One region of the Vallicoccus soli genome, then DNA from elsewhere that is predicted to be linked to it. Evidence: riboswitches for the same ligand, from Rfam matches in the RefSeq annotation. Region 1 holds a riboswitch; the other holds the start of a gene.
The links. Region 1 has a riboswitch for glycine ahead of D5H78_RS08550 (amidohydrolase). Riboswitches for the same ligand answer to the same signal wherever they lie in the genome.

Region 1 (7,271 bases):
GTGCTCGTCGTGACCCGGTCGCTGGACGACGTCACCGCCCGCCTGCCGGAGGTCGTGGCGGCCGTGCGCGGCCTCGACGTGGGCTCGGCCGTCCTCGACGGGGAGGTGCTCGCCCTCGGCCCCGACGGGCGGCCCCTGCCGTTCCAGCTCACCGCGTCACGGGTCGGGCGGCACGACGGCGACGCCGCGGTGCCGCTGTCGGTGCGCTTCTTCGACGTGCTCCACCTCGACGGCGACGACCTGGTCGCCGAGCCCGCCCGGGAGCGCCAGGCGGCGCTCGAGCGGGCGGTCCCCGCGGCCCTGCGGGTGCGCGCGCGGGAGGTCGACGGGGTCGACGGGGTCGAGGAGGCGCAGGCGTTCCTCGACGCGGCGCTGGCGCGGGGGCACGAGGGCGTCGTCGTCAAGGCGCTCGGGGCGCCGTACGAGGCCGGGCGGCGCGGCGCCGCCTGGGTCAAGGTGAAGCCGCGCCACACCCTCGACCTCGTCGTCCTCGCCGCGGAGTGGGGCCACGGCCGGCGGCGCGGGACGCTGTCGAACCTGCACCTGGGCGCCCGCGACGACCACGCGCCGACCGGCTTCACGATGCTCGGCAAGACGTTCAAGGGCCTGACCGACGCGATGCTCTCCTGGCAGACCGAGCGCCTCCTCGCGCTGGAGGCCGGCCGCGAGGGCCACGTGGTGCGCGTGCGGCCCGAGCTCGTCGTCGAGGTGGCCTTCGACGGGGTCCAGACGAGCCCGCGCTACCCGGGCGGGGTCGCGCTGCGCTTCGCCCGGGTGCTGCGGCACCGCCCGGACAAGCGGGCCGAGGACGCCGACGGGATCGCCGCCGTCCGCGCGATCCACGCCCGCCCCGGGGAAGGCTGACGCCGCCGGAGGGGTTGTCGGTGGCGGGGCCTAGCGTGTGGCCCGCCGACGTCGAGGAGAGGGAGCAGCGTGAGCCTGAGGGACGGTGCCGTGCCGCACGAGCAGGGTGAGCAGGGGCCGGTGGCGCCCGACCCGGCAGCGGGGCTGCAGGGCTACGCGCACCCCGAGCGGCTCGTGACGACGGACTGGCTGGCCGAGCACCTCGGCGACCCGCGCGTGGTCGTCGTCGAGTCCGACGAGGACGTGCTGCTCTACGACACCGGGCACGTCCCCGGGGCGGTGAAGGTCGACTGGCACACCGAGCTCAACGACCCCACGACGCGCGACTACGTCGACGGCGAGGGCTTCGCCCGGCTCATGGCGGCCAAGGGCATCGACCGGGGCACGACCGTGGTCCTCTACGGCGACCGCAGCAACTGGTGGGCGGCCTACGCGCTGTGGGTGTTCGAGCTCTTCGGGCACCCCGACGTGCGCCTGCTCGACGGCGGCCGGGCGGCCTGGGTCGCCGAGGGCCGGCCCCTGGTCACCGAGGTCCCGGACCGCCCCCGCACCGACTACCCGGTGGTCGAGCGCGACGACGCGCGGGTGCGCGCCTTCAAGGAGGACGTGCTCGCGCACCTGGGGCGCCCCCTCGTCGACGTGCGCTCCTCCGGCGAGTTCAGCGGCGAGCTGCTGCACATGCCGGACTACCCCCAGGAGGGCGCGGTCCGCGGCGGGCACGTCCCCGGCGCGCGCAACGTGCCGTGGGCCCGGGCGGCCCGCGAGGACGGGCGGTTCCGCAGCCGCGAGGAGCTCGAGGCGCTCTACGCGGGCGAGGCCGGCCTGTCCCCCGAGGACGACGTGGTCGTCTACTGCCGCATCGGCGAGCGCTCGTCGCACACCTGGTTCGTGCTGACCCACCTGCTGGGCTGGGACCGCGTGCGCAACTACGACGGCTCGTGGACCGAGTGGGGCAACTCCGTGCGCACCCCGATCGAGCGCGGGAGCGGCGCGTGAGCACGCTGACCCCGGCCCTCGAGGGCGTGGTCGAGGACTTCCGGGCCGTCGGCCCGCAGGACCGGCTGCAGCTGCTGCTCGAGCTCTCCCGCGAGCTGCCCCCGCTGCCCGAGCGCTACGCCGGGGCTCCCGAGCGCATGGAGCGGGTCGACGAGTGCCAGTCGCCGCTGTTCCTCGCCGTCGAGGTCGACGGCGAGGGCGGCGCGCGCGCCGTGCACCTCTACTTCGACGCCCCCGCGGAGGCGCCGACGACCCGCGGCTTCGCGGGCATCCTGCGCGAGGGCCTCGACGGCAGCACCCCCGAGGAGGTGCTGGCCGTCCCCGACGACTTCTACGTCGGCCTGGGGCTCGCCGAGGCGGTGAGCCCGCTGCGGCTGCGCGGGATGGCGGCGATGCTGGCCCGCATCAAGCGGCAGGTGCGCGCCGCGGCCTGACGCTGCGGCTGGACCTCGTTCGAACGGGTGTTCTAGCATCGGTGCCATGCGCTGGGACGCCCTGCAGCTCCACGACCCCGCCGAGGCCGGTGCCGCCGACGGCGGAGCGGGCTCCGGCGCGCCCGGCCCCGCCGCGCCGGAGCCGCTGCCGCTGCTCCCCCGCGGGGCCGTCGCGCGGACCTTCGACACCCCGCAGTTCCGCGGCATGACGTTCTACGAGGTGCAGGCGCGCTCGGTCCTCAACCGGGTGCCCGAGGCCTCCGCGGTGCCGTTCCGCTGGACCGTCAACCCCTACCGGGGCTGCTCGCACGCCTGCGTCTACTGCTTCGCGCGCGGCACGCACGCGTACCTCGAGCTCGGCACCGGCCTCGACTTCGACCGCAAGGTCGTGGTGAAGACCAACGCCGCGGAGGTCCTGCGGCGCGAGCTGGCCCGCCCGCGGTGGGCCCGCGAGCACGTCGCCATGGGCACCAACGTGGACTGCTACCAGCGCGCGGAGGGCCGCTACCGGCTCATGCCGGGGATCCTGCGCGCGCTCACCGACGCCCGCACCCCGTTCTCGGTGCTGACCAAGGGCACGCTGGTGCTGCGCGACCTGCCGCTGCTGCAGGAGGCGGCGCAGGTCGTGCCGGTCGCCACGAACGTCTCGGTGGGCTTCCTCGACGAGGACCTCTGGCGCCTGCTCGAGCCGGGGACGCCCAGCCCGCGCCGCCGCCTCGAGGTGTGCGCCCGCCTCAACGACGCCGGCGTCCCCTGCGGCGTGCTCATGGCCCCCGTCGTGCCGGGACTGAGCGACTCCCCCGCCGAGGTCGAGCGCACGGTGCGCGCGATCGCCGACGCCGGCGCGACCCACGTGACGCCGCTGCTGCTGCACCTGCGCCCCGGTGCCCGCGAGTGGTTCCTCGCCTGGCTCGACGCGCACCACCCCCGGCTGCGCCCCCTCTACGACCGGCTCTACGGCCGCGGGGCGTACGCGCCCCGGGCGTACCAGGACGAGGTCCGCGCCCGCGTGCTCGCCGCGGCCGAGCGGTGCGGGCTGGGTGGGGCAGGGCCCCGGCGCTCCCGGCGCCTCGGCTACGGCGTGGCGGCGCTGCCGGACGACGCTGCCGGTCGCACCGGCGCGGACGCCGGGAGGCCCCCGGCGCCCGCTGCGGCCGCCCCGCCGGCGTACGCGCAGGACGCCCTGCTCTGACCCGGCGCGCCGGACGCGACCGGTCGTGCCCCGTATGTCCGTCGCGCAAGGTCCCTGTTTCGTCCGTGGTGGACCCTTGACGCGGTGTGACGCGCGGTGGTGGGTTCGTCCCAGCCGATCGAGGAGACGCAGGAGAGACCCGGCCCGTCCGGCGGTGGCCACCGCCGGAGGACCGGGCGCCGAAGGAGCAACCTCCCCGGGAAACTCTCAGGCACCCAGGACTGCGTCGCCGAGGCGACTCTGGAGAGAGCGGCACGGGCCGCTCACCGAAGGGCGAAGCCGGCCCGCGCCGGCGAAGGCCTCAGGTGCCAGGACAGAGCGGGGACGGCGGGCGCCCGACGCGCCCTCGGCAGGCACCACCGCGCGCCCGCGCCGCGACCCCTGCCACCCCTCCACCGGAGGTGCCACGTGTGCGAGACCGACCACATCGAGGCGAGGGGCCTGAGCCGGCGCGACCTGCTCGGCCTCCTGGGCGGGGCGGGGGCGGCGCTGGCCGCCGGGCCCGCGCTGCTCGCCGACCCGGCCGCGGCCGCGGCGAGCGACCTGGCGCTGGACCCGCGCAGCGCGCCGTCGTCCAGCGGGGACTACGAGGCGCCGGCGGGCCTGGCCCTGGACTCCAAGGCCAAGGACGCGGCGCTGTCGTTCCTCGACCGGCAGAGCGGGCGCATCCTGGGGCTCAACGACCGCATCTGGGAGTACGCCGAGCCGTCGATGAAGGAGTGGAACTCCGCGCTCGCCGAGGCGACGTACCTGGAGTCGCAGGGCTTCAAGATCACGTGGGGCACGGCCGGGATGCCTACCGCCTTCGTGGCGACCTTCAGCCAGGGCACCGGCTCCCCCGTCATCGGGTTCAGCGGCGAGTACGACGCCCTGCCGGGGGTCTCGCAGGAGAAGGGCAACCCCGAGCACAACCCGCTGGTCTACGACGACGACCCGTACGCCCCCACGTACGGCTACGGCCACGGCTGCGGGCACAACTCGCTCGGCGCGGCGGCGGCCGGTGCCGCCGCCGCGGTGGCGGCCGCGATGCGCCGCCAGCGCCTCGACGGCACCCTGAAGTTCTTCGGCTCGGCCGGCGAGGAGCAGCTCGTCGGCAAGTCGGTGGCGGTCCGGGCGGGGGCGTACGACGGCCTGGACGCGTTCGTCGACTGGCACCCGGGCAGCAGCAACAGCACGAGCTGGGGCTCGAGCAACGCGATGTACAGCACGACGTTCCACTTCCACGGCACCGACGGGCACGGCGGGTCGCCCCTCGGCGCGCGCTCCACCCAGGACGCGGTCGAGGCGATGGCGATGCTCACCGAGTACCTGCGGGAGAGCTCGATGGCGCCGTCCGCGCGCATGCACCACGCGGTGCGGGCGACCGGCGTGCAGCCGAACGTCTACCCGACCCTGTCGAGCATCTGGTTCTACGCCCGCGAGGCCAGCCCCGAGCGCGCCAAGGTCCTCATGGACAAGATCACCCGCTGCGCGGAGGCGGCCGCGCTGGCGACCGGCACCCGCATGGAGACCAAGCTCCAGGGCGCGGTGTGGAACAAGCTCGGCAACAAGCGCGGCACCGAGCTGATGCACGCGAACATGGTGCAGATCGGCGCGCCCTCGTTCTCCGCCGCCGACCAGCGCTTCGGCCGGGCGCTGCAGCGGGCGAACGGGGCACCGGAGGACGGCTTCCCCGAGGAGATCGCCGACCTGCGCCCGCCGTCCCCGGTGTTCACCGGCGGCGGCTCGACCGACGTCGCGGACATCAGCTGGCAGGTGCCCACGATCCAGATGGGCACGGCGCACGAGCCGCCGGGGACCTTCAACCACTCGTGGCACCGCACCGCCTGCGGCGCCGCCAGCCCCGGGCACGTGGCCACCATGGCGGCCGCGCGCTACCTCGCCGGCACCGTCGTCGACCTGCTCACGCAGCCCGCGGTCGTGCGCGAGATGCGCGAGGAGTTCGAGCAGCGCCGGTCCCAGGTCGAGTGGCGCAGCCTGCTGCCCTCGGACTACCGGATCCCGCTGTACCAGCCGCCCGCGTGGTTCCTCGAGCGCACCGGTCAGGCCTGGCCGCCCACCGCGGAGGGGGTCGAGTGGCCGCCGCGCCGGCTGGTGCAGACCGTGCCGCGCGACGACCTCGGCCCGTCGGTGCCGCCGGAGAACCAGCCGGTGCCGCAGCTGGAGTGAGCCCCGCCCCCGCCCCCGCTCCCGCCCGGCCCCGGCGTGCGCGCCGGGGCCGGCCGCGGGGTGACGTGCGGCGGGAGGGTCAGGCCGGCCGGTCGAGCCAGCCGTAGCCGGGCACCCAGCCGGTGACGCGCTCGACGTACGTGCGGGTCTCCTCGAAGTCGGGCACCCCGCCGGCCTCCTGCACCGCGCCGGGCCCGGCGTTGTACGCCGCGATGACCCGCTCGTCGCTGACCGGCAGGTCGAGCTGCTCGCCGATCCAGGTGAGGTACGCCGCCGCCGTCTCCACCGAGTCGGCCGGGTCGAACGGGTCGGCCTCGCCGTCGCCGTCGGCGTCGCGCCCGAAGTCGCCGAACGTCCCCGGGACGATCTGCATGAGGCCCTGCGCGCCGGCCGGGCTCACCGCGTCGGGGTCGAAGCCGGACTCCGCGCGGGCGTGGGCGGCCAGCTGCGCCGCGCTGACCGCGGGGTAGCGCTCGGCGGCGGCGCGGAAGAGGTCGGCGTACGGCGTCGTGCGCGGCGAGGACGGGCGGTAGCGCTGCTCGAGCCCGTCCAGCGCACCGGTGAGGTGCAGCACGACGGTCACCGCGGCGAGGAGCAGGCCCACGCGCAGCGCGACCCGGCCGAGCAGCCGGGCCCCGCGGCGCCCCGGTCCCGACGGTCCCCGCCGCGCGCCGCCGCCGGAGGGGCGCCGGCCCGCCGGCGGCCGGGACGACCCGGCACGGGCAGCCTGCGCCGGACGCGCCGCGGCCCGCTGCTGGGGCCGGGCGGGGGTGCGACCGCGGGAGGGGGTGCCGGAGCGCGGGGCCCCGGGGCGGCGCTCGCCGCGGGCGCGGGGGCCGCCGGCGGTGGGTCGCGTCGTCATCCCCGCCAGTCTCCCACCCGACGGTGCGCTGCACACCCGCCCGCTCGCCCCACCCTCGCCCGCCCGCGCTCGTCGGCGAGGCGCAGCCGCTGGGACCGGGGGCGCGGTCCCCCCGCTCCCCCCTCGGCGGCCGGGCCGCCCGGCTCGAGCCGCCCTACGGGTGCGGCTCAGCCGCAGGTCGGCTTGGGCACCCGGTCGAAGCCGAAGTGCACGTGGTCGCGGTGCAGCTCGTTGGCGAAGAACACCCGGCCCCGGCAGCCCTCCTGCGGGCCGTCCGGGTCCGCGGGCGAGCCGATCTCCGTCGCCCCGAGGTCGCGGCCCTCGGCGAGGAACGCGAGCAGCCGCCGGTCGTCGGGCTCCATCGTCACGACGGGCACGCCGTCGACGGCCCAGATGTCCACGGCGCGCCCGCGCCAGTGGTTGCTGTCGCGCGTCGTGCCGTAGACCTCGCGCGGGTGACCGGAGCGCAGGCACACCACCTGCAGCTCGTGCCGCTCACCCAGGGCGGTGAGGAGCGCGAGCAGCTCGGGCACGGCCAGGCGCGCCACGTCCTGGCGCGCCGGGTCCGGCAGCTGCAGGGAGGGCGCCTCGAGCACCGCCCGGGCCGCCGGCTCGACGCGGGCCAGGTCGACGGCCCCGGCGACCGCCGGCCGGACCTCGCGGACCCGCCACCCGCCCGAGCGCCGCCGGAGCCGCACGTCGGCGATCACCTCGCGCTCGGCGACCTCGCCGTCCTGCACCCACCACTGGCGCA
Region 2 (7,271 bases), on a different contig from region 1:
CGGCCGAGACGGGCCCGACGCCGGTCCCCGGCGCGGGCGGCGTCGACGCGGCGGCCTGCGGGTCGAGGGGGTGGCCGGGCAGGTACGGCGCGAGGTGCGCGCGCACGGCCACCGGCCCCACGCCCGGCCCGCCGCCGCCGTGCGGGATGCAGAAGGTCTTGTGCAGGTTGAGGTGCGACACGTCGGCGCCGAAGCGGCCCGGGCGGGCCAGGCCGACGAGCGCGTTGAGGTTGGCGCCGTCGACGTACACCTGCCCGCCGGCGTCGTGCACCAGCGCGCAGACCCCGCGGATCGACTCCTCGTAGACCCCGTGGGTCGAGGGGTACGTGACCATGAGCGCGGCGAGGTCCTCGCGGTGCGCGTCGACCTTCGCGCGCAGGTCGTCGAGGTCGACGTTCCCGGCGTCGTCGCAGGCGACGACGACGACCCTGAGCCCGGCCATGACGGCCGACGCGGCGTTGGTGCCGTGCGCCGAGGACGGGATGAGGCACACCCGCCGCTCGCCCTGGCCGTTGGCCCGGTGGTACGCCCGGATGGCCAGCAGCCCGGCGAACTCGCCCTGCGACCCCGCGTTGGGCTGCAGGGACACCGCGTCGTACCCGGTGACCTCGGCGAGCCAGCGCTCGAGCTGCGCGATGAGCTCGCGGTAGCCCTCGGTCTGGTCGTCCGGCGCGAACGGGTGGACCTGCGCGAACTCGGGCCAGGTGATCGCGGCCATCTCGGTGGTCGCGTTGAGCTTCATCGTGCAGGAGCCGAGCGGGATCATGCCGCGGTCGAGGGCGTAGTCCTTGCGCGCCAGGTCGCTGATGTAGCGCAGCATCGCGGTCTCCGAGCGGTGCGCGGAGAAGACCGGGTGGGTGAGGTACGCCGAGGTGCGCAGCAGCGCCTCCGGCAGCGCGTCGGGCGCCTGCTCGTCGAGCGCGTCGACGTCCCCGGGCACGCCGAACGCCGCCCACACCCGCCCGAGCACCTCGGGGGTCGTCGTCTCGTCGCAGGCGGCGCCGACGACGTCCTCGTCGACGAGGCGCAGGTTGACCCCGCGCGCCGCGGCGGCCTCGACGACCTCGCGGGCCCGGCCGGGCACCCGCGCCTGCACCGTGTCGAAGAAGGCGCCGTGCACGACCTCGACCCCGCCGGCGCGCAGCCCGGCGGCGAGCACCGCGGCGAGGCGGTGCGTGCGCGCGGCGATGGTCCGGATCCCCTCCGGGCCGTGCCACACGGCGTACATCGAGGCCATGACGGCCAGCAGCACCTGCGCGGTGCAGATGTTGCTCGTGGCCTTCTCGCGGCGGATGTGCTGCTCGCGGGTCTGCAGGGCCAGCCGGTACGCCGTCGCCCCGTCCGCGTCCTTGCTCACGCCGACGAGCCGCCCGGGGAGCGAGCGGGCCAGGCCCTCGCGCACCGCGAGGTAGCCGGCGTGCGGGCCGCCGAAGCCCAGCGGCACCCCGAAGCGCTGGCTCGAGCCCACCGCGACGTCGGCGCCGGCCTCGCCCGGCGGGCGCAGCAGCGCGAGGGCCAGCAGGTCGGCGGCCACGGCGACGAGCGCGCCGCGCGCGTGCGCCTGCTCGACGAGCGGCGCGTGGTCGCGGACCGCGCCGGAGGCCCCCGGGTACTGCACGAGCACGCCGAAGACGTCGCCCTCGGGCAGGCCCGGCCCGTCCGGGCCGAGGTCGGCGACGACCACCGGGATGCCCAGCGGCTCGGCCCGGGTGCGCACGACCGCGAGGGTCTGGGGCAGCGCGTCGGCGTCGACGACGAGCGCCGCCCCCGCCGGCGCCTTCGACGCCCGGCGCATGAGGGTCATCGCCTCGGCGGCGGCGGTGGCCTCGTCGAGCAGCGAGGCGCCCGCGACCGCGAGGCCGGTGAGGTCGGTGACGACCGTCTGGAAGCTCAGCAGCGCCTCGAGCCGGCCCTGGGAGATCTCCGGCTGGTACGGCGTGTACGCCGTGTACCAGGCCGGGTCCTCCAGCACGTTGCGCTGCACGACCGCCGGGACGTGCGTGCCGTGGTAGCCCAGGCCGATCATCGGCACGAGCACGCGGTTGCGCGCGGCGAGCGCGCGCAGCTCGGCGACGACCTCCGCCTCGCTCGCGGCCGGCGGCAGGTCCAGCGGCGCGCCGTCGCGGATCGCCTCGGGCATGGCGCCCTTGGTCAGCGCCTCGAGGCTGGGCTGGCCGACGGCGTCGAGCATCCGCTGGCGCTCGTCGGCCGAGGGGCCGACGTGGCGCTCGACGAAGGGGGTGCCGGCGAGGTCGCGCAGCGAGGGGGTCGTACGGGGCACGGGAGGGCTCCTGACGGGCAGGCCTCGGCGGGCGCCGGGCCGCGGGTGCGGGCGCCTCCCCCAGTCACGGCGCTGCGCGCGCCGCCCCTGGTGTGCCTCGTCCGCGCGGTCCGGTGGCCTGAGAGGTTCCGGGAGCGTTGCCCCTTCGGCGCCCGGCGCTGGCTGCGCCGGGACTCTCCCGCGCGGAGTCGTCAGCGGGTACGGGCGCCGAGCCTACCCGCCGCGCGGGGGTGCCGCGAGGCGCCGCGCGGGCCTCAGCCGGCCGAGCGCGCCCGGCGCCGGGCGGAGAGCTCGTCGTCGGCGCCCGGGGCGGCGGGGGCCTCGTCGCCGGCGCGCTCGGCCGGCAGGTGCGCGAGCGAGCCCTCGACCTCGCGCCAGACCCGCCCCACGGCGATGCCGAAGACGCCCTGCCCGCCCTGGACGAGGTCGACGACCTCGTCGGCGGAGGTGCACTCGTAGACGCTGGCCCCGTCGCTCATCAGCGTGATCTGCGCCAGGTCGTCGATCCCGCGGTCGCGCAGGTGCCCGACCGCGGCGCGGATCTGCTGGAGCGACACCCCGGTGTCGAGCAGCCGCTTGACGATCTTGAGCACGAGGATGTCGCGGAAGCTGTAGAGGCGCTGGCTGCCCGAGCCGTGCGCCGTGCGCACCTCGGGCTCGACGAGGCCGGTGCGCGCCCAGTAGTCGAGCTGGCGGTAGGTGATGCCGGCGGCCCGGCACGCGGTCGGGCCGCGGTAGCCGACGTCCTCGCTGAGGTCGGGCAGGTCCTCGTCGAACAGCAGGCCCTGCGCGCCCGCGGCGCGGCGCGCCTGCCAGCGCCCCGCGTCGTCCTGCGCGCCGTCGGCGGCAGCGCCGCCGCGCCCCGCGCCGGGGTCTCCCGTCGTGCCCACCACGACCTCCGTCTCCGCGCCGCACGTCCCACGTCCCGTGGTGCCGCTCCCCCGCTCGGGCGGGGGGGCGCACGGTGGCGTCGACGGGAGGCGTCCCTGGTCGGAGACGCTACGGGCGCCCCCGAGGAGCGTCAACGAGGCGCGCGGCGTGTCGCCGGCCCCTGGTCTCGACCTCAGGTCGAGGGTACGACCCGCCCGCCCCACCCCCGGGCGGCGCCGGCTCAGTGCGGCGAGCCCTCGCCGAAGTCGTCCGGGGAGATCTGGTCGAGGAACTCGCGGAACTTCTCGACCTCGTCCTCCTGCTCGTCGGGGATCGGGATCCCCGCCTCGCCGAGCACCTCGTCCGCGCCGTAGATCGGGCTGCCGGTGCGCAGCGCGAGCGCGATCGCGTCCGACGGGCGCGCGCTGACCTCCACCCCGCCGCTGAGCACGAGCAGGGCGTAGAACACCCCGTCGCGCAGGTCGGTGATGCGCACGGCGGTGAGCTCGCGGCCCACGGCCTCGAGCACGTCGCGCAGCAGGTCGTGGGTGAGCGGGCGCGGCGGCACGACGCCCTGCTGGGCGAACGCGATGGCCGTCGCCTCCGCGGCGCCGATCCAGATCGGGAGGTAGCGGTCGCCCGCGGTCTCCTTGAGCAGCACGATCGGCTGGTTGGACGGCATCTCCACCCGGACACCGACGACGTCGAGCTGGTTCACCCTCCGCACCCTACGCCCGGGCGGCGGCGCCGGTCGGGGGCGGGGCGGCTGCGGCGCTCAGCGCCCCAGGCGGGGGCGCAGCGCGGCCTTGACGAGCACCGCGTGCAGGGTGACCGAGAGCGCCGCGAGCTCGCGCGAGGCCTCCTCGGCCCGGGCGCGCGCCTCGGGGTTGCGCTGGCGCAGCGTGGGGCTGATGACCTGCTCGACGAGCCCCACCTCGCGCTCGGCGGCCGCCTTGAACGGGCGCAGGTGCCGCGGCTCGATGCCGAACCCGCTCATCTGCGCGACGGTCCGCGCGATGACCAGGGCGTCCTCGTCGTAGTGGGTGCTGCCCGGGCGGGGGCCGACGAGGCCGTACGACTCCACCTGGTCCAGCAGGCGCCCGTCGATGCCGGCGGCCTCGACGAGCTCGCTGCGCGACAGGCGCAGCTCGTCGGCGCCGCGGGCGAACGCCTCGGGCCCGGGCAGCCCCTCGCCCTGCGCGACGGCGCGCGGCGCGCGCGGGCCGGGCCCGGCGGAGGGGCCGGCGGGCTCGAGGCCGCGGTCGAGCGCCTCGAGGTGCTCCTTGATGACCCGCAGCGGCAGGTAGTGCTCGCGCTGGGCCGTCAGGACGTAGCGCAGGCGCTGGACGTCCTCGTGGGAGAACTTCCGGTAGCCCGAGGGCGTGCGCTGCGGCTCCACGAGCCCCTCGGACTCGAGGAAGCGGATCTTGGAGATCGTCACGTCCGGGAAGTCCGGGCGCAGCGTCGCGAGCACCTCGCCGATGCTCATGCCGGCCCGGGCCGGGACCGCGGAGCTCACCGCCGACCCCGGCTCAGGCCCGGCCGGCCGCGGCGGGGCCGTCGTGCTGGCTCGGGAAGAACACCAGGCGGTACTTGCCGATCTGCACCTCGTCGCCGCCGGCGAGCACGACCTCGTCGATGCGCTGGCGGTTGACGTAGGTGCCGTTGAGGCTGCCGACGTCGCGCACGGCGAACGAGCCGCCGCTGCGGGTGAACTCCGCGTGCCGCCGGGAGACGGTCACGTCGTCGAGGAAGATGTCGCTCTCCGGGTGGCGCCCGGCGGTGGTGACGTCCTCGCCGAGCAGGAAGCGGCTGCCGGAGTTGGGGCCGCGCCGCACCACGAGCAGCGCCGAGCCCGCCGGCAGGGCGTCGACCGCCGCCTGGTCCGCCGGCGACATGCCGCCGGCGGCCGCCTGCTCGCCGTGGTCGGTGTCGCCCTCCACGCCCTGCAGCGGGATCCGCGAGGTGGCGTCCGGCGCGGCCGCGCGCAGCGGGGCCCCGCAGTTGCTGCAGAACCGGCTGTCGTCGCTGTTGGCGTGCCCGCACTGGGTGCAGAACGGCATGGGTGCCTCCTGCCGCGGCCGGGGCCGCGGCGATGGTCGGGGGCGCTCGGTCCGCCCGTCGGCTGTCTCCCCCGGGGCGACCCTCGAGCGCGCGTCGAGGGTGAGGGTGCCCAGGAACCTACTACGCCCGCGCGGGCGCCGCGCCGGGCAGGGGTCCCTGCGCGGGGCCTACTGCTGCGGCAGCTGCGCGGCGTACGCCGCCGCGTCGAGGAGCCCCTCGACGGCGGCCGGGTCCTCGGGGCGGACCTCGAGGAGCCAGCCCTCGCCGTAGGGGTCGGTGCCGGCGACCTCGGGCGAGGCGTCGAGGGCCTGGTTGCGCGCCACGACGGTGCCGCTGACCGGCGCGTAGACGTCGCTCACGCTCTTGGTGGACTCGACCTCGCCGCAGGGCTGGCCCGCCGTGACGGCCTCGCCGGCCTCCGGGAGCGTCACGAAGACGATGTCGCCGAGCGCCTCCGCGGCGTAGGAGGTGATCCCCACCCGCACGGGCTCGTCCGCACCGGCGGCGCGCACCCACTCGTGCTCGGGGGTGTACCTCAGGTCCTCGGGGTACTGCACTGCGCCACCTCGTCCGCCGCCGGTCGTCTCAGCCCCCCGCGGGGGCCGGCGAAGCGTACTGAGGCTCCGCCGGGGGCCGCAACGCGTCGACGAGCACCTCGTCCCGCTCGGTGACCCGCGGCTCGGACCCGCGCCGGCGCAGCGACTCCTCCACCCCGCCCGGGATGCCGAGGGCCGCCGAGAGCGTCTCGGGGGCCCCGACGGCCAGCACCCGGTACGGCGGCGCGAGCACCGTCCCGTCGACCTCCACCGTCCCGGGCCCGTCCGGCCCGTCGACGAACCAGGTCTGCGCGACGACGCGCACCGGTCCGCCGGCGCTGCCCGGGCCGCCGCCGACCTGCACCGCCTCGGCGCCGGCGTCGCGCAGCTCCTGCACGAGGTCGAGCAACTGGTCGGCGTCGACGGCGCCCTCCTCGTCGGGCACGACGACCTCGACGCCGGGGCCGGTCGCCGGCGCCGTGCCCGCGAGGACCGCCAGGACCTCGGCGCGGCGGCGGGCCTCCTCCACGGCGGCGCGCGCGCCGTCGGTGCCCGAGGCGAGCTGGCGCCGGGTCTCCTCCAGCTCGGCGGCCTCGGCGCGCAGGCGGGCCGAGCGCTCCGCGGCGTCGTCGAGGATCCGCACGAGGTCGGCCTCGCGCAGCGACTCCAGACCCTCGGCCTGCGTGGAGCGCACCTGCACCGCGACCGCGAAGCCCAGCAGGCCCAGCAGCACCGCCGCGGTGACCCGCCCGGCGCTGGGCCGCCCGCCGGCGGCGCGGCGCAGCGCCGCCCAGCCGGTCGGGCGCGGCGCGGGGGCGCCGCCCGGCGCCGCCGTGCCGTCCTCGTCCGTCGCCATGCGCGCTCAGGCCTTGAACAGGTGCCGGCGGATCGCGGCCGCGTTGGAGAAGATCCGCACCCCGAGCACGACGACGACCCCGGTCGAGAGCTGCGAGCCGACGCCGAGCTGGTCGCCGAGGAAGACCACGAGCGCCGCGACGACGACGTTGGACAGGAACGACACGACGAACACCTTGTCGTCGAAGATGCCGTCGAGGAGCGCACGCAGGCCGCCGAAGACGGCGTCGAGCGCGGCGACGACCGCGATGGGCAGGTACGGCTGCAGCGCCAGCGGCACCGTCGGCTCCAGCACGAGGCCGAGCACGAGCCCCGCGGCGGCGATCACGAGCCGCCCCCGTCCCCGCCGCGCCCCGCCGCGGCGGCCACCCGCAGGGTCGTGCCGGACGCGCCCGGGAGCCGCAGCTCCTCCTCGCGCCGCAGGTCCGAGCGGATGCCGTAGTTGTCCTCGAGGGCCTGCAGCACGAGCCCGGCCTCGCTGTCGAGGAAGCGCTGCTCCAGGGCGGCGGGGTCGCCGACGGCCGCCACCTCGTACGGCGGCGTGAGGGGCCGGTAGGCGACGAGGACGGCCTCGCCGGCACTGCGGATCGCGGTGAGCGAGGTGAGCCGCTGCCCGTCGATGCTCACCGCCTCGGCGCCGGCGCGCCACAGGCCGTTGACGACGT

Region 2: another riboswitch for glycine. It lies ahead of gcvP (aminomethyl-transferring glycine dehydrogenase); the one in region 1 lies ahead of D5H78_RS08550 (amidohydrolase).

Annotation. Positions count from the first base shown of each region.
Region 1 is NZ_QZEZ01000003.1:74,809-82,079, forward strand. It holds gene D5H78_RS08530 (ATP-dependent DNA ligase) at 1-864, shown strand, start outside; gene D5H78_RS08535 (sulfurtransferase) at 985-1,860, shown strand; gene D5H78_RS08540 (SufE family protein) at 1,857-2,294, shown strand; gene D5H78_RS08545 (Rv2578c family radical SAM protein) at 2,341-3,486, shown strand; glycine riboswitch at 3,606-3,720, shown strand; gene D5H78_RS08550 (amidohydrolase) at 3,895-5,655, shown strand; gene D5H78_RS08555 (lytic transglycosylase domain-containing protein) at 5,735-6,259, opposite strand; gene D5H78_RS08560 (hypothetical protein) at 6,685-7,271, opposite strand, start outside.
Region 2 is NZ_QZEZ01000010.1:38,006-45,276, reverse strand. It holds gene gcvP (aminomethyl-transferring glycine dehydrogenase) at 1-2,281, opposite strand, end outside; glycine riboswitch at 2,378-2,472, opposite strand; gene D5H78_RS17140 (MerR family transcriptional regulator) at 2,536-3,063, opposite strand; gene D5H78_RS17135 (bifunctional nuclease family protein) at 3,393-3,869, opposite strand; gene ftsR (transcriptional regulator FtsR) at 3,927-4,640, opposite strand; gene D5H78_RS20355 (FHA domain-containing protein) at 4,684-5,214, opposite strand; gene gcvH (glycine cleavage system protein GcvH) at 5,383-5,772, opposite strand; gene D5H78_RS17115 (DUF881 domain-containing protein) at 5,801-6,607, opposite strand; gene D5H78_RS17110 (small basic family protein) at 6,614-6,934, opposite strand; gene D5H78_RS17105 (DUF881 domain-containing protein) at 6,931-7,271, opposite strand, start outside.